Linked DNA regions of Microbulbifer sp. GL-2. The protein of the gene in region 1 binds, or shares a complex with, the protein of each later gene. Links are inferred from orthologs where the notes say so. Each region holds a gene or a part of one and is shown in the gene's direction. Other genes may lie near its edges.

Evidence for each region.
Region 2: the proteins of dnaX (region 1) and holA are in contact, whole or in part, in a cryo-EM structure (PDB 8GIZ), measured with the Escherichia coli proteins. The link is inferred for Microbulbifer sp. GL-2 from one-to-one orthologs.
Region 3: the proteins of dnaX (region 1) and dnaN are in contact, whole or in part, in a cryo-EM structure (PDB 8GIZ), measured with the Escherichia coli proteins. The link is inferred for Microbulbifer sp. GL-2 from one-to-one orthologs.

What each region holds. Positions count from the first base shown.
Region 1 is NZ_AP019807.1:621,787-627,924, reverse strand. Bases 1,170-4,136 are described here. They hold dnaX (DNA polymerase III subunit gamma/tau), read left to right. Parts: upstream 1,170-1,640; coding sequence 1,641-3,632; downstream 3,633-4,136. Other genes in these bases: recR (recombination mediator RecR), read left to right, coding at 4,068-4,136; GL2_RS02830 (YbaB/EbfC family nucleoid-associated protein), read left to right, coding at 3,693-4,037; GL2_RS02840 (RNA polymerase sigma factor), read right to left, coding at 1,170-1,407. Also shown: GL2_RS02845 (FecR domain-containing protein), read right to left, coding at 1-605; more of GL2_RS02840, read right to left, coding at 889-1,169; more of recR, read left to right, coding at 4,137-4,676; rnd (ribonuclease D), read left to right, coding at 4,682-5,812; GL2_RS02815 (YcgL domain-containing protein), read left to right, coding at 5,809-6,096; GL2_RS02810 (YcgN family cysteine cluster protein), read left to right, coding at 6,105-6,138. UniProt on the Escherichia coli protein: Part of the beta sliding clamp loading complex, which hydrolyzes ATP to load the beta clamp onto primed DNA to form the DNA replication pre-initiation complex.
Region 2 is NZ_AP019807.1:2,576,534-2,582,524, reverse strand. The notes cover bases 2,162-4,981. They hold holA (DNA polymerase III subunit delta), read left to right. Parts: upstream 2,162-2,979; coding sequence 2,980-3,984; downstream 3,985-4,981. Other genes in these bases: GL2_RS11185 (hypothetical protein), read right to left, coding at 4,116-4,981; lptE (LPS assembly lipoprotein LptE), read left to right, coding at 2,441-2,965; GL2_RS21910 (class I tRNA ligase family protein), read left to right, coding at 2,162-2,364. Also shown: leuS (leucine--tRNA ligase), read left to right, coding at 1-1,861; more of GL2_RS21910, read left to right, coding at 1,762-2,161; more of GL2_RS11185, read right to left, coding at 4,982-5,267. UniProt on the Escherichia coli protein: Part of the beta sliding clamp loading complex, which hydrolyzes ATP to load the beta clamp onto primed DNA to form the DNA replication pre-initiation complex.
Region 3 is NZ_AP019807.1:1,537,458-1,543,519, reverse strand. What follows is about bases 1-2,891. They hold dnaN (DNA polymerase III subunit beta), read left to right. Parts: upstream 1-838; coding sequence 839-1,945; downstream 1,946-2,891. Other genes in these bases: recF (DNA replication/repair protein RecF), read left to right, coding at 2,066-2,891; dnaA (chromosomal replication initiator protein DnaA), read left to right, coding at 1-806. In the rest of the region: more of recF, read left to right, coding at 2,892-3,172; gyrB (DNA topoisomerase (ATP-hydrolyzing) subunit B), read left to right, coding at 3,191-5,611; GL2_RS06710 (hypothetical protein), read left to right, coding at 6,043-6,062. UniProt on the Escherichia coli protein: Confers DNA tethering and processivity to DNA polymerases and other proteins. Acts as a clamp, forming a ring around DNA (a reaction catalyzed by the clamp-loading complex) which diffuses in an ATP-independent manner freely and bidirectionally along dsDNA.

The sequences.
Region 1 (6,138 bases):
CCAGCAGAGACAGTGAAGGGTCTTGAAGTCTGCCGAGCGACCTCGAAGAAGGCTTCGCCACGAATAAGATGGGTCTGCCGCTCTTTACGGCTATAGCTTACACGCAGCTCAGTATTGGAATTCAATTTTACTTCTGAGCCGTCTGCAAGGTTCAGTGTGCGAATTTCCCCGAGCTGGGTGGTATAGATTTGTTGGCTGGATTTCCCAGTGTTTAACCAATCCAGGCTGATCCAGGCAGCAAGAAATACACCGCAGGTGGCCAGCCCTCCACTTAGGAGCCACTGGGGTGCCCCCCAGTTTCCGCGAGGTGACTTTCTAATATCTCTCACCTTTTGCTTTTTTTCATTGGCAGAACTGGAGGCTTGAGATGTTGGGGTACCCTCTGGGAAGAGCTGGTCAATAGGCATGTGTTCAAGTGCACCGAGGTCGCCCCAAAGCTCAGTAATTTCCTCAAAAGCATGGCGATTTTCGGCAGATGTGGACAGCCAGTTCGCAAATTGACGTTTATCAGCTGCACTGATGGTATCGGAGCGTAAACGCGCAACCCAAGCGCAGGCCTGGTCCAGGCTCTCTTCGCTTGTTGTTTGTTGTGCGTTGATATTCATAATTGCTCTGTTACCTTGAACTTAAGGGCTGTCTAACGGGACAATCGTGCCTAATTTTGGGTGCATCTTACTCAAATTTGTCTTATTTGTGCGATGCAGGCGGCTCAAACTTTCCCTTTGCAAAATAATCACAATGCTCAGGGTCACTTTGTCAGCAAAATATTCTGAAAGTGCCCTGGTTGGCAGAGTTGTTTGAGCCTTAAGTATTGTCCTTGCATGCTGAGACGGCCGAGCCGATGTCCCCCTCAACAAAATTTGAATCTTGCGGTATTGCTTGAAGAGTTTAACCGACCTTTTTCCTGCAGGCCTTGAGCGCCTGTAGAATATATTTCTCGACACTGCTGACTGAGATATTCATCTCGCGGGCAATTTCGCTGTATGAGAGCCCGCGGGTTCTGTGCAGGAGAAAAGCCTGACGGCATTTGAGCGGCAGTTTATCCATGGTTTCGTAGATGGACTGAAGCTGTTGGCGAGCAGCGAGGACTCTCTCTGGGGATTGGTGGTCAGCGTGGTCGTCACTGTGGGGTTCTCCATCGAGGGGAACTTGCTGGTTGATATACTCTACGTGTAGTTTGCCCCGGCGCAGCTGATCGACAGCCAGGTTGTTGGCAATTTGGTAAAGGTAAGCGCGGGGGTTATCCAGTTCCTTCTCATCACTGAGTTTCTGCAGGCGTAGGTAGGCGTGTTGTGCGATATCCTCGGCGTCGTCTGGGCTTTTGACAATGCGTGCAACAAACCTCACGAGGGCTTGGCCGTGCTCAGCAAACAGCTTTTCAAGAAGCGTCTTCCTGGCCTTATTCATTACTTATAGTTTTCCCCGTACCAAACTCGCTGTAGTTATGGACTGATTGTTCTTAGTGCGAGTTGGCGCACAGTTATAACATAAGCTTCGCTTCGGCTACGAGTGGCACAGATTGATCTGTGGGTTGTCGTTGGCTATTCGCTATGCGTAGGCGCCTATGCCGGTATAATGGCGCCCGCGCAGTGGCGCACGAGAATTGATTTTGCTGAGGTGTGCCGAGCACCGGAGACTGGATGAGCTATCAAGTACTGGCACGTAAATGGCGCCCGCGGCTGTTTCGGGAGATGGTGGGGCAGGAGCATGTACTCCAGGCGCTCATCAATGCCCTGGACAATGGCCGTTTGCATCACGCCTATCTGTTCGCCGGTACCCGGGGAGTGGGCAAAACCACCATAGCGCGGATTCTGGCCAAGTGCCTCAACTGTGAAGAAGGTGTCAGCTCTGAGCCTTGCGGTCAGTGTGCGACCTGTACAGAGATTGCGGATGGCCGTTTTGTCGATTTAATTGAAGTGGATGCGGCATCGCGCACCAAGGTGGAGGATACCCGCGAGCTACTGGAGAATGTTCAGTACGCGCCGACAAGGGGACGGTACAAGGTCTACCTGATCGACGAAGTCCACATGCTCTCCAACAGTTCCTTCAACGCCTTATTGAAGACCTTGGAGGAGCCACCACCTCATGTGAAGTTCCTGCTGGCCACTACAGATCCACAAAAGCTGCCAGTTACGGTGCTATCCCGCTGCCTGCAATTTAAACTAAAGAACATGAGCCCCGAGCGGGTTGTTGAGCATCTGCGCTTTGTTTTGGAGCAGGAGCAGGTACCTTTCGAAGAGGGCGCCCTCTGGCATCTCGGGCGCGCTGCCGATGGCAGTATGCGTGATGGCATGAGCCTCACAGACCAGGCGATCGCCTTTGGGGCGGGCAAAATCAGTGAGGCCGAGGTGCGTGGCATGCTCGGCAGTATTGATACCGGGCTGGTGTGGAAGCTATTGCAAGCCCTGGCTGATGTGGATGCAGTAGCGATATTTGCCGTGGTTGCGGAGCTTTCCCAACAGGCACCGGACTACAGCGCCGCTCTGGCAGAGCTGGCAGATAACCTGCACCGCCTGGCGGTTGTCCAGGTGTTGCCCCAATCGATAGATAACGCGCTGGGGGATAGAGAGCGGCTGCAGGCACTCGCCGCACAGATAGCCCCGGAAAATTTACAACTCTATTACCAGATGGCACTGCATGCCCGTCGAGACCTACCATTGGCCCCGGACCCGCGTAGCGGCTTCGAAATGGCCCTGCTACGTATGCTGGCATTTCGCCCGCAGGGGGTAGCGGATATTCCCAAGGCAGAGTTGCCAGGGGCTACAGCGGAGGGGCAGTCTGCCCCAGTATCGATGGAAACCCAATCTATCACCCCTCCGGCGGCGCAGGGGGTTACCGCGGAAAAAAAGTCTGAACTGGCCCCGCAGAGGCCTGAGGCCGTTGCGGTAGTGCCCGAGCCGGAGGTGAAGGTTCAACCGGCTCCGGCAGATGAAGGAGCGGTAATAGAGGCTGTAGGGGAATCTGTACACTCGACAGGGTCGAGCGAGAATTATTCGAAAAGCGAGCCTATCTCAATGGCCTGCCAGGCAGAGCAGGATCTCCAACCTGCTGAGGTTGCTGGAGAAGAGCAGGCTGCTGCAATACCGTCGCCAGGTCGACGCGAAGATGTTTTAGCTGAACTCCGTCAGCGTGTAGCGGAAGTGGAATTGTCTCCACTACCATCTGTTGTATCGCCGGAACCGCAGAGGCAACCGGTAACTACAGAAGCCACAAATACGCCGAAAGCGCGCTTCGATGCACTTACTTCTGGCAGCTGGCCGGTACTGTACCGGCAGCTGGGAATCAGCGGGATATTGCACTCTATCGCCCAGCACCTTGAGCTTGTAGGGCGCCAGGACAATATACTTTCCTTTACCTTGGATGAGTCCTACAGCAGCCTTTATGACGATGTGCACCAGAGGCGCTTGGGAGATCTGCTGGGAGATTTTTTCCAGCAACCGGTGGTGGCACAGATCCAGGTTGGGCTGGTGCAAGGCGGTACACCGGCACGCCTGGCAGCGGCGACTCGCGAGGCGCGACTTACCGCCGCTCGCGAAGCGTTAACTACCGACCCCGTGGTTCAGGAATTAGTAGTCGAGTTTAATGCGGAGTTGCAACCGGGCTCTGTCGAGTCCCTGGTCGAAACGGATTAATACATATTTGGATGCCTGATTTTCATCCGGGCGGTCACAAAACAGGAATAGAGGTTATTTATGAAAGGTTTGGGCGATTTGATGCAGCAGGCCCAGAAAATGCAGGCCGACATGCAGGAAAAAATGCAAAAGTTGCAGCAGGAATTAAGTGACCTGCGTGTATGTGGTGAGTCTGGTGCGGGTATGGTCAAAGTTACAATGAATGGTCGTCACGACGTAACTTCAGTCGAAATTGATCCGTCCCTGCTCACTGAGGATAAGGAAATGCTTGAGGACTTGCTGGCGGCTGCTGTGAACGATGCGGTACGCAGAGCAGAGGAAAAGGCCCAGGCGCTGCAAAAGCAGCAGGTGGGAGACCTCGCTTCGGGTGTCAATCTGCCCGAAGGCTTTAAATTCCCGTTCTAAAAGGCGGGCACCGAATCGAAATAGAGTTTTATGTTTAGTCCCCTGATCGAAGAACTGATCCGCGCGTTGCGCTGCCTGCCAAGTGTGGGCCCCAAGTCGGCACAGCGCATGGCGATGTACCTGCTGGAAAAAGATCGCGATGCAGCAGTGCTGTTGGCTCAGAGTCTGTCCCAAGCTGTGGAAAAGGTTGGTCGCTGTAATCAGTGCCGCACGCTGACCGAAGAACCCATTTGTGCGTTGTGTGATAACAATCGCCGCGAGCAGGACTCTCTGTGTGTGGTAGAGACTCCTGCGGATGTCCTGGCGATAGAGCAGGCCGGTAATTACCATGGCCGCTACTTCGTGCTGCACGGTCATCTTTCCCCGATTGATGGTGTTGGGCCTGCAGACTTGGGAGTTGAGCTGTTGGAGCAACGGCTCGCCAGTGAACCCCTGCAAGAATTGATTGTGGCTACCAACCCGACAGTCGAGGGAGAGGCGACGGCCCAATATATCGCCGAGCGAGCCAGGGTGCATGGTGTTGCCGTAAGCCGTATTGCCCATGGTGTCCCCATCGGTGGGGAGCTGGAATATATCGATGGCGGTACCCTGGCTCATGCCTTTAACAGTCGCATTTCTTTTTTCCCGCCTGCCGAGTGATACCGATGGTCGAGATAGATACCACTCCACGCTGGGTGGATACCAGCGAGCAGTTGGCTGCCCTGTGCTCTGAGTGGCGCCAGCAGCGCGCAGTAGCGCTGGATACCGAATTTATGCGCAGTCGCACTTTTTATCCACAGCCAGCCCTGGTACAGGTGGGCGATGGTAAGCATTGCTACCTGATCGATAATCTTGCGATTGAGGATCTTCAACCCCTGCGCGACCTATTGCTGGATACGGCTGTCACCAAGATCATGCACAGTTGCAGTGAGGATCTGGAAACCCTTGAGCGCCTGCTGGGGGCAGTCCCAGAGCCAATTTTCGATACCCAGATTGCCGCTGCTTTAAATGGCATGGGTGCCGGTTTGGGGTATGCAGCCACAGTACGTGAGCTGTTGAGCATGGAGTTACCAAAAAGTGAGACCCGCTCCGACTGGTTGCAGCGCCCCCTCAGTGAGGCGCAAAAAAACTATGCAGCCCTTGATGTTGCCTGGCTGCCATTACTTTATGGAGTCTTGCTAAAGCGCCTGCAGGAGTGTGGGCGCGAGGAATGGTTGCAGGAAGACTGCGCGGCCATTGTAACTGCAGCGCGCGGACCACAGGTGCCGGAACTTTATTACCAGAAAGTAAAAGGCGCTTGGCGTTTGCGTGGTACGCAGTTGGCGGCCTTACAGGACCTCTGCGCCTGGCGTGAGCGTGAGGCGCGTGTACTCGATATACCGCGCAACCACCTGCTCAAGGAAAATATTTGTATGACCCTGGCCCAGCAGTTGCCACGGCACAAAGGGGGGCTGAGCCAGGCAGGCTTTGAAGGGCGCGCACTCAGGGAGCACGGGGATAATCTGTTGCAGGTGATTTCCCGTGCTGTGCAGCGCAGCGATATGCCTGCGCGACTGCCGCAACCACTTAACCGCCAGCAGGGCGAAGTGTTGAAACAATTGCGCCAGCATCTCAGTGCCATCGCAGAACGCGAGGGCCTGCCAGCTGAAATTCTCATTCGCAAGAAAGAGCTGGAGGCCTTGGTACAGGCTACTAGTCCCAAGCTGCAGGGGCGGCTATGTGGTTGGCGGGCAAAAGTAGTTGGCGAACCCTTGCTTGATGCACTGCGACATCTGCGCAATGAGGAAATAAAATGAAAGTTGTATGTGATATTTATCGCAGTCCTAATAAAGAGGAAATGTACCTGTACGTGGACAAGCGCGAAGGGACCGCACGGGTACCGGAAAATTTATTGGAATTATTTGGCAGTCCCCAGCACCTGACCACCATGTTGGTGACACCAGAGCGTAAGCTGGCGCGTGCAAGTGCTGACAAGGTCCTGCAGGAACTGCGTGTGCGCGGTTACTATTTACAGATGCCGCCAGTAGCCGACTCTGAAATGAGTGAAATCGCATTGAAGAACAGCAAGCTGCAGCGCTGAGGCAGAAAATGGCTCAAAAGCCCTTTTGGCGGCGCAAGACAC
Region 2 (5,991 bases), 2.0 Mb from region 1 along the record:
CTGGGATGCCTTTGGACTGCCAGCTGAGAACGCTGCAATCCAGAACAAAACCGCCCCGGCCAAATGGACCTATGCCAATATCGATTACATGAAGGGCCAGTTAAAAGCCCTTGGTTTTGGCTTCGACTGGTCACGGGAACTGGCCACTTGCCAGCCCTCTTACTACCGCTGGGAGCAGTGGTTCTTTACCCGCCTGTACGAGAAGGGCCTGGTTTACAAGAAGAACTCTGCCGTGAACTGGTGTCCCCACGACCAGACTGTGCTTGCCAATGAACAGGTAGAGGACGGGGCCTGCTGGCGCTGCGGCACTACAGTGGAGCGCCGCGAGCTGGCCCAGTGGTTTATCAAGATCACAGATTACGCAGAAGAACTGCTCGATGACCTCGACAAGCTGCCCGACTGGCCCGAACAGGTGCGCACCATGCAGCGCAACTGGATAGGCAAAAGCCGCGGTGTGGAACTGAGCTTCGCCCTGCCCAAGACAGTGGCTGGTATGGACCACTTCGATGTCTACACCACCCGCCCGGATACCCTGATGGGCGTGACCTATGTTTCCCTGGCCGCCGAACATCCTATCGCCCTGGAGCTGGCAGAGAGCAACCCGGAGCTGAAAGCCTTTATTACCGAGTGTAAAAAACAGTCTCTGTCCGAAGCCGATATGGCCACTATGGACAAGAAAGGCATGGATACGGGACTGAAAGCTGTTCACCCCATTTCAGGTGAGGAAGTCTCTGTTTGGGTAGCCAACTATGTACTGATGGATTACGGTTCCGGCGCCGTCATGGCAGTTCCGGCACACGACCAACGCGACTGGGAATTTGCCCAGAAGTATCAACTGCCCGTAGTACAGGTTATTGAAGCCGCCGATGGCCAAACCGTTGACCTGGAAAAGGAAGCCTTCACAGAAAAGGGCAGACTGGTAAATTCAGGCAGCTTTGATGGTCTGGATTTCGATAGTGCCTTTACCGCAATCTCCGCAGCACTGGTGGCTGCCGATAAGGGACGGGTGACCACCAATTACCGCCTGCGTGATTGGGGTGTTTCCCGTCAGCGTTATTGGGGTGCCCCCATCCCGATGTTCAACCTCGCCGATGGCGGAGAAATTCCGGTACCAGCTGAGAAACTCCCCATCCTGTTACCAGAAAATGTGGAGCTTGACGGTGTCCAGTCCCCGATCAAGGCCGATCCTGAGTGGCGCAAGGATGAACTCAACGGCACTCCTGTTGAACGTGAGACCGACACCTTCGACACCTTTATGGAATCCAGTTGGTACTATGCCCGCTACACCTGCCCGGATTTTGAGGAAGGTATGCTCGACCCGGATCGCGCCAACTACTGGCTGCCTGTAGACCAGTATGTGGGGGGTATTGAGCATGCAATTTTGCACCTGTTGTACGCACGCTTTTTCCACAAACTGATGCGTGATGAAGGTCTGGTAAACAGTGACGAGCCTTTCAAGCAGTTACTGTGCCAGGGCATGGTGCTAGCCGAATCTTTCTATAAAGAAGAACACGGCCATAAAACCTGGATCAACCCAGCCGACGTGGATGTCGAGCGCGATGAAAAGGGTAAGCCCACCAAGGCTATCGAACGTGCAACCGGTGAAGAGATTATTGCCGGTGGCGTGGTGAAAATGTCCAAATCCAAGAACAATGGCATAGACCCGCATGCGGCGGTTGAGCAGTATGGTGCCGATACGGTACGCCTGTTCACCATGTTCGCAGCCCCCCCGAACAAACCTTGGAATGGCACGACGCCGGTGTGGAAGGCGCCAGCCGCTTCCTGCGCAAACTCTGGAAAACCGTTCACAACCATGTTGCTGCCGGCTCCAGCGAAGCTGAGATTGATCAGCAGTCACTGAGCGACAAGCAGCAGCAATTGCGCCGCAAAGCCCACGAAACCATCCAGAAAGTGGGTGACGATTACAGCCGTCGCCAGACTTTCAATACCGCCGTTGCCGCAGTTATGGAGCTGCTCAATGAAGTGAATAAACTGGCAGAGCGCGATAGCGAACAGGGTCTTGCCGTTGAGCGGGAAGCTCTGCAGGCCGCGGTACTATTACTTGCACCTATCGCGCCGCATATCTGCCACCAACTGTGGCAGGTACTGGGCAACTCCAGTGCCCTGATTAATACGCCCTGGCCTCAAGTGGATGAAAAAGCACTTGTGCGCTCAACCATCACACTGGTGGTTCAAGTCAATGGTAAGGTCCGCGCCAAGCTGGAAGCTGCGGCCGATGCTGATAAAGAGAGCCTGGAAAAAATGGCCCTGGAAGATGAAAACGTGCAGAAATTTATTGGCGATGCCACAGTACGCAAAGTTATTGTCGTACCGGGTAAGCTGGTGAATATTGTTGCGAAATAGGTCGGTAACACAATGGCCGGGAGCACACTACTCCCGGCCCACTTTGGCCGTAGTTTACGATTAAGCCAGGTAGTTTATGAAGAAAATCGCAAGCCGGGTTATTGCCCTACTCGCCCTCATCACCATCGCCAGCTGTGGCTGGCACTTGCGCGGTGCACCAAAAAATTTCCCACCGGGCAGCACTATTTACATTTCCAGCGAGAATCCTCGCAGCGATATTGCTGATGAACTCAGCCGCCTGCTACACAATGGCGGAGTCCCTGTAGCTGCATCACCGATAGAAGCAGATTACGTAATGGTTATTAATAGGGAAATCGAACGCAAGCTGACCGTTGCCGTGGATTCGGAAGGCCGCGCGTCGGAATATGAGCTGATTACCAGTGCCATTTACAGCGTTCGCACCGGAAGCGGCGAAATCTTGTTAAACAAAGCCCAGGCTGATGTTTATCGTTCTCTTGAATGGGATGTTTCCGAAATCGTCAGTAAAGGCGAAGAGGAACGGTTGCTCCGCGATGAGATGCGCCGCGAACTTATCAGCCGAATGATTGACCGCCTGCGCCGTATTGATGTAGACGCTCCCCTGGAAGATAAAAGCTACTAGGTATTTATACGGCAATGCGCATTAACCCCCAGCAGCTACAACAGAACCTTAATAAAGGACTGGCACCGGTTTATATTATTTCGGGAGATGAGCCCCTGCTGGTCCAGGAGTGTTGCGACCAGATTCGCGTGGCGGCAAGAAAGTCCGGTTTTGAAGAGCGTGAACTTTTACATGCCGAGCACAATTTTGATTGGGGGCTGCTCCTTGCCTCTGCAGGCAATATGTCCCTATTTGCCCAGAAAAAGCTGATTGAAGTGCGCGCACCTGGAGGCAAACCAGGAGACAAAGGCAGTAAGGCACTACAGGAATTTACTGCTCTGTCCAGCCAGGATCTAGTCCTGCTGCTGATTCTTCCCAAACTGGACAGGTCCCAACTCAATAGTAAATGGGTGAAGACCCTGGAAAAAGAGGGGGTGCTAATTCAGGTCTGGCCGGTAACTGCACAGGAAATGCCGCGCTGGATCAACCAGCGACTCAGTGCTTCCGGCCTTACAGCTGAACCCGAGGCAATACAAATCCTGGCAGAGCGAGTGGAGGGTAATCTGCTTGCCGCGAGTCAGGAAATAGAAAAACTTAAGCTGCTAAACAACAATAAACCCATTACTGTCGACGTACTGGAGAATAGCGTTACCAGCTCCGCCCGCTACAGTGTTTTTGATCTTATAGATCGGGCCTTGGCTGGAGAAGCCAACAAAGCGGTAAGAACTTTACAGGGATTGCGTACCGAGGGCATTGAACCGCCAGTAGTACTTTGGGCCCTGGCTCGGGAAATCCGCTCATTATTGGAAATTGGGGAAAAACTCAATCAGGGCCAACCCCTGGCTCGCTTGGTGCGTATCCAAAAACGTCAACCACTGATTCAATCAGCCCTTTCCAGATTACCAACCCGCCAGCTTGAAACACTGCTTTTGAGGGCTCGCACTATCGACACAGCGATTAAAGGCGGAGCCGGGCAGCAATCACCCTGGACCGGGCTACTGGAACTTACCTTGAATTTAAGTGGTCAACGTAGTGTTTAGAACGGAAAACACTGCACACAAAAATATCCAACCATTACACCACGCGCTTATTCAGAAAGTACTTAACACATTAGAAACCTCCCCCAGCTAAAAGGGGAGGCCTATTAACTTCATGGCTCTGCTTCAGTAAATTAATTCTGGGAAATTGTAGCAACGTTGCTATCGCCTGTTTGAAAAACACTAACCATATTGTCAGCACTAGTTTGAGTAACCAAGGTCGTATTGCCATTACCAATCTGCCCAAGGTATGCACTGTGCCCAATACCATTCTGAGACAGAACGATTACGTTATCATTGCTGCTCGATTCGAGCTGGCCAACCTCGACGAGGTTCAACTCACCAACCTGATCGATATCTATACTATTGGCAACACCTTCACTGCCACCGAAGACTGAATTGCCACTACCCGTTTGATCGATAGTTGCCAAGTTTCTCTCCCCCCACTGATAGAAGTCAGCCATATTGACATCCCCTGTTTGAACCAAAGTGCTTGTATTACTGTCACCAAATGTCTGAATGAAACTAAAGTTATCAGCGCCGTTTTGAGCAGCCATCACTACATTATTATGGCCGCCCTGCCAAATCCTGCTAAAGTGCCCTGTGCCCTCCTGATTAAGAGTGACCGTGCTGTTATGGCTAGCTCTCTGTATGACATCGAACGAGTTGAAATCACCAGTCTGTAAAACGTTTGCAGTATTCTCAGTACCAAACTGCTCCAAAAAGCCAGTATTTTCATTACCTACCTGATTTACATGTAGAGTATTTGAATCAAATACCTGCCAACTCCAGAAGTAATTATTATCCCCATCCTGCACAAGAGAGGCAAAATTGTCATTACTAGCTACCTGCCACATTTCAGCGTGGTTATCATTTGCACCAGCGTATTGATCGAGGTATATGGTATTTCCATTTTCTTCCTGATGGGCATAGGCGAAATTTCCAGAACCACCCAGCTGCTGTACAGCCGCTATATTCCCCTCCCCTAACTGGTAAGTGATTGCATCAGAGCCTTGTTGATTCATTTGGCTGGTTTCAGCCCAGTTACCGTTACCAGCCTGGGTCTGCTCAATATAACTATCTTCCGAAAAGGATTGATCTGCATATGCACTGTTATTATCGCCTACCTGTTCCTGGTAAGCCCGATTATCAACTGATGAACTGACCTGACTGATATATAACTCATTGTCATTACCGGACTGTAACTGCTCTCCTAAATTGTTATCAGCAACAGCCTGTTGAGCACCAAAAATTACTGCAAAAACAACAAATATATTTATTCTCATTTAAGATTTACCTTCAGATTAATTAGAAAACAAAAAATGTAACATAAATCCACCGTGCTGAATGCACGGCACATACGTCATAGACTTTCAAAAAACAATCAAGATCATCCACGACCACATCAATAAATAATATATATAGGCCACATCAAAATCAGGCCAACATCAAATACCCCACCCAGAATCGCACTAATGGAAAAGGGCTAAAGACATGAAAATATAGCAACTCTGATTAACTCTCTTAGGGGCAATGAATGGCCACAAAAGAATTTAGAAATTACGCATATCCCCGCCGTCAAAAAAAATATAAACATAACAAGAATGGCAATCAATCAGAAAAAAGTTGTATTCCACTATCTAGCTGGTTGCATTGATATTGACGAACAACGAACAACTGTGGAAAAAACACCGAGAATGGACACCGGCAAGGTAATACAGATCATAGACAAGGCAGCTATCTAGTAGGCTTGCCGATCTCCCTCCAAGCAGCTGCTCTCTTATAGAGTACCCAACAAGACTAAAAGGCCAATAAGTGAATAATCAGACAAATGAAAAAGCCATTTAGAACAATACATTAAACCATATCATCCAATAAACGATGGGACTTTAGGGGCGCCAGTCGATTACGCAGAAACGAAGATACAAAATAAACTTTTAAAGCTCCATCTCTCTTGGGAGCGTAGGTTGAATGAGTTTATCAGTCAATGGATTAATTCAAGCCAAGCTT
Region 3 (6,062 bases), 920 kb from region 1 along the record:
ACCTGCATTCCGAGCGCTTTGTGGCGGATATGGTGAAGGCATTGCAGCTCAACGCGATCAGTGATTTCAAGCGCTACTACCGCTCAGTGGATGCGTTGTTGATTGACGATATCCAGTTTTTCGCCGGCAAGGAGCGTTCCCAGGAAGAGTTTTTCCACACCTTTAATGCCCTGCTCGAGGGTGGGCAGCAGATCATCCTGACCTGTGATCGCTACCCGAAGGAGATCGACGGGCTAGAGGAGCGCCTCAAATCCCGTTTTGGTTGGGGACTAACGGTAGCTGTGGAACCCCCAGAGTTGGAGACCCGTGTTGCGATATTAATGAAGAAGGCGGAACAGTTTGGAGTGGAGTTACCCCATGACTCAGCTTTCTTTATTGCCCAACGTATTCGCTCTAATGTACGTGAGCTTGAGGGGGCTCTACGCCGGGTCATTGCCAACGCCCAGTTTACTGGCCGCGCTATTGACGATGTGCTGGTGCGCGAGGCCCTCAAGGATCTATTGGCCCTGCAGGATCGCCTGGTGAGTGTGGATAATATCCAACGGGTGGTAGCGGAGTACTACAAAATAAAGGTGGCGGACCTGCTCTCGAAACGACGCAGCCGCTCGGTGGCGCGGCCGCGCCAAGTTGCCATGTCACTGGCTAAAGAGCTGACCAACCACAGCTTGCCGGAGATCGGCGATGCCTTTGGTGGGCGGGATCATACAACTGTCCTGCACGCCTGCCGTAAAATCCGCGAACTGCAGGAGTCCGACGCGGATATCCGCGAGGACGTAAAGTTACTGACACGGTCGTTGACCACTTAATCGAATAACAGACAAACAAGGCGAAACTACCGATGAAATTCAATGTTAGCCGGGACGCCCTGCTGAAACCGCTACAACTGGTAGCCGGCGTTGTCGAAAAACGCCAGACTCTGCCGGTCCTGGCCAATGTATTGATGCAATTACAAGGTCAGGAATTGTCCCTGACCGGTACCGACCTTGAGGTCGAGATTGTTGGCCGCCTGCCAGTAGACGGCGTTGAAATGGAAGGTGAAGTCACCGTCCCCGCACGCAAGTTGCTGGATATCTGTCGCTCACTGCCTGATGGTGCCGAATTAAAGTTTGAACGCGATGGCGAGCGCCTGGTCCTGCGCAGCGGCCGCAGCCGTTTTCAGTTATCGACCCTGCCCGCAGCGGACTTCCCCAACCAGGAAGAGGCCAGTGCCCAGACCCGTTTCGATATTTCCCAGCGTGAGATTCGTCGCCTTATTGAAGCCACCAGCTTCGCAATGGCACAGCAGGACGTGCGCTACTACCTGAATGGCTTGCTGTTGGAGTGTCGCCCACAGCAGCTTCGCGCCGTGGCAACTGACGGGCACCGCTTAGCGTTGTGTGATCGTGATGCACCAGGGTTGAATGTGTCCGAGCCCATCCAGGCTATTGTGCCGCGCAAGGGTGTGCTGGAGCTGGGACGCCTGCTTGAGGACTCTGATGCCCAGGCGCAGGTTGTTTTGGGTAACAACCATATTCGTGTGGTTAGTGGTCAGTTTACCTTTACCTCCAAGTTGGTGGACGGCAAGTTTCCGGATTACGACCGAGTATTACCTCGGGGTGCCGGCAATGTTGTATACGCGGATCGTCAGGGTCTGCGCCAGGCCTTCTCCCGCGCGGCGATTCTCTCTAATGAGAAGTACCGCGGTGTGCGTCTACAGGTTTCTGAAGGACTATTGCAAATCGTTGCTAACAACCCGGAACAGGAGGAGGCAGAGGAGCAGATGTTGGTGGATTACGTGGGAGAGGTCATGGAAATTGGCTTCAACGTGTCTTACCTCCTCGACGTTACGGGCGCTATCCATAGTGACCAGATCCGTATCAGCCTGGCAGATGCCAACAGCAGTGCGTTGTTGCAACAGCCTGAGGAGGGGGATGCCCTTTACGTGATTATGCCGATGCGCCTGTAAGGTTTACGGGCTCTTGGCTCATAATGGAGTGGGGACCGCCCTGACCAACCGCGCTGCGGTCCCTTTATTTTTTTTGAATCTCGCTGCTGGTATTTCTCTGCCCAGTAAGGGAAAGTGTCTATGGCACTGACCCGTCTCCTCATTTCCAATTTTCGCAATATTTCTCAAGCTGATCTCGCCCTGGGTACGGGGGTGAATTTATTTTGTGGTGCCAATGGCAGTGGCAAGACCTCCATTTTGGAAGCCGTGCATATGTTGGCTACCGGCCGCTCATTTCGATCGCGTCAACATAAATCTGTTATCCAGTATGAGAATCGAGGGTTAACTGTATTTTCACAGTTGGATAGTGGAATCACATTGGGGGTTGAGCGTCTCACTGATGGAAGTGGCCGAGTCAGGATAAACCAGGCGACGGCTGAATCCAGCTCACAGCTTGCCAGCTGTCTGCCACTTCAATTGATTAACAGTGAGAGTTTCTCTGCCCTGGATGGTGGTCCCGGTGTTCGTCGGCGACTTTTAGACTGGACAGTGTTCCACGTGGAACATATTTTTGCTCAGGAATGGAAAAACTACCAAATAGCACTTCGACAGCGAAATGCATTGTTGCGTCGTGGTAAAATCGATGCGGATGTCATCAGTGCCTGGGAAGAGCAGCTCGCGGTGAGTGGTGAAAAGGTGGATACCTTACGTCAGGCCAGTTTTATCGAGTTACAGGCTGCTGTGTTGGCCCTGCTGGCTGAATTACCTGAAAGCTTACTTGGGCGTGTGGATATCAGCTATCGACGTGGCTGGCGCAAAGAGCAGGCTCTCGGAGAAGCACTGAGAGAATCCCGGGTAGGGGACCTCTCACAGGGGCACACACGTATAGGGCCCCATCGAGCCGATGTTCGATTTACTGTCGCGGGTGAACCCGCACACAATATTTTATCCCGCGGCCAGCAGAAGATGCTGGTGTGCGCCATGCGCACGGCTATGGCGCAGTTGGTTTGCCGTCACCGTGAGAAACCGGTGTTCCTGGTGGACGACCTACCGGCGGAGTTGGATGAAAACAATCAACAGGTATTTGCGCACTGGGTCAGCCGTTGCGCAAGTCAGGTACTTGTCACAGGAATTGAAGAGGGCATCACGAGCCGCCCCTGGCGACGACTTGAGGCCCCCTGGAATTGTCCGAAAGTGTTCCACGTGGAACATGGGAATATCAGCGCCGAAGCATCGGCTGCACAATAAGTTGAATGGAGCGAATAAATGTCAGAGCAGCAAAGCTATGACTCGAGCAGTATCAAGGTATTAAAAGGCCTGGATGCGGTGCGCAAGCGCCCCGGAATGTATATCGGCGATACGGACGATGGTACGGGCCTGCACCATATGGTGTTCGAGGTGGTCGACAACTCTATCGATGAAGCGCTGGCCGGTCACTGTGATGAGATCCGTGTAACCATCCATCCAGATGAGTCGATATCGGTATCTGATAATGGTCGCGGTATTCCAACAGAGATTCACTCGGAAGAGGGTGTTTCCGCAGCGGAAGTGATTATGACCGTGCTCCATGCCGGCGGTAAGTTTGACGATAACACCTATAAGGTATCTGGTGGCCTGCACGGTGTAGGTGTCTCGGTGGTAAATGCTCTCTCCAGGGAACTAAAGCTGACTATCCGCCGTGGGGGTAAAATCCACGAGCAGATTTATCACCATGGTGTACCGCAGGCACCGTTGGAAATCGTGGGTGATAGCGATATCAGCGGGACTACGGTACATTTTAAGCCCTCCGCTGAAACCTTTAATAATATCGAGTTCCACTTCGATATCTTGGCTAAGCGCCTGCGCGAGTTGTCCTTTTTGAACTCCGGTGTACGTATCGTGCTGAAAGATGAGCGCACTGGTAAAGAGGAGATTTATGAATACGAAGGCGGCCTGAGTGCCTTCGTTGAGTTCCTCAATCAGAACAAAACACCAGTCAATAAGGTACTTCACTTTAGTAGTCAACGCGAAGATGGCACCGCGGTGGAAGTCGCACTGCAATGGAACGACAGCTTCCAGGAAAACATCTTCTGCTACACCAACAATATCCCCCAGCGCGATGGCGGTACTCATTTGGCGGGTTTCCGCGCCGCTCTGACACGCGGCCTGAATAGCTATATAGAACGTGAAGGATTGGGCAAGAAGGACAAGGTGAATACCACTGGCGACGATGCCCGTGAAGGCCTTACCGCGATTATTTCCGTGAAAGTCCCTGACCCCAAGTTCTCCTCCCAGACCAAGGACAAACTGGTTTCCTCCGAGGTGAAACCAGCTGTCGAGCAGGAGATGGGCCATCACTTCAACGACTACCTGATGGAAAACCCACAGGAAGCCAAGTCTGTTGTTACCAAGATGATCGATGCGGCTAAGGCCCGCGAGGCGGCGCGCAAAGCGCGTGAAATGACCCGTCGCAAGGGCGCCCTGGATATCGCTGGCCTGCCCGGCAAACTGGCGGATTGCCAGCAGAAAGACCCGGCACTGTCCGAAATCTACCTGGTGGAGGGTGATTCCGCCGGCGGTTCTGCCAAACAGGGCCGCGATCGGCGTACCCAGGCAATTCTGCCGCTGAAGGGCAAGATCCTGAATGTGGAAAAAGCGCGCTTCGATAAGATGCTCTCCAGTGCCGAAGTTGGCACCCTGATTACCGCACTGGGTTGTGGTATCGGCAAGAGCGAGTTCAATCCAGACAAGCTGCGCTATCACAGCATTATTATCATGACCGATGCGGACGTAGATGGAGCTCATATCCGCACACTGCTGCTTACCTTCTTCTTCCGTCAGATGCCGGAACTGATTGAGCGCGGTCATATTTACATTGCCCAGCCGCCGCTATACAAAATCTCCAAAGGTAAGCAGGAGCAATACCTGAAGGACGAGGCGGCCCTGACCCAGTTCCTCACCAATGCCGCCCTGGAAGGCGCCACACTGTTCGTAAATCCTGATGCGCCAGGTTTATCTGGAGCCTCCCTGGAAAGTCTGGTGGGGGAATACCGTGGTGTACTGGCCACTATCGACCGCCTTTCGCGGCTCTACCCCGAAGAAGTGCTGCGTAGCATGATTTACCTGCCGAAACTGTCCCAAGAAGATCTGCTGTCCAAGGAGAAGGTGACAGCCTGGTGTGCTCAATTGCAGGAGAAGCTCGCCGACGAAGAGAGCGGCGGTACCCGTCGCCATGAAGTGACCGTACAAGAGAACACCGAGCGTGGCCTGTTCCTACCGCACATTCACATAGTGGCCCATGGAGTTGGTAGCGACTATCTGATCAACCATGAATTCTTCGACTCCGCGGAGTACACCTCCATCTACACGCTGGGGGAAAAAATGGTGGGCCTTCTGGAAGAGGGCGCCTTTATCCAGCGGGGCGAAAAGCAATACGCTGTCGATAGCTTCCCGGAAGTAATGGACTGGCTGATGAATGAGAGTCGACGAGGCTATGGTATTCAGCGTTATAAAGGTCTGGGAGAGATGAATCCGGAGCAGCTATGGGATACCACTATGGACCCCGAGAGCCGCCGTATGCTGCAGGTAACGGTTGAGGATGCCATTGCTGCTGACCAGATCTTTACCACGCTGATGGGCGATCAGGTTGAACCTCGCCGTGACTTTATTGAAAGTAATGCTCTGGCGGTGGAGAACTTAGACGTTTAATTGGCGCAAGCCTATCTTCGACAACTGCACAGTAATTTACTACATAATTAAAGTTGGGAAATTACTGTGCGGCATTTTCCTCACCTGCAGAAGCGTTGTACAAAATTCGGCACATGTAACCGCCCACCAAACAGTGCCACACACCCCTGAAGTTACTGATCCCAGTACACACAATACTAGCTTCAAATTAATTAACGAAAAACGATAAAAAACTACAATTTAAAACTAGAAAAGCCACATAATTATTTTTTTTAAAACGTAAAATATCTATATATTCTGCTAATTAAACCGTCTTAATTTAAAACTAAAAAATACGGACCAAAAAAATGGGGAAACTAATTCATTATATTAGCGGTAGAGTGCGTCAGCTAATGTGGGTTATTGGTGTTTTTTTATTATTTTTTTATGGTTGCACCAGCACACAAAAGCTCGTGAATTCAAAATGGTACGA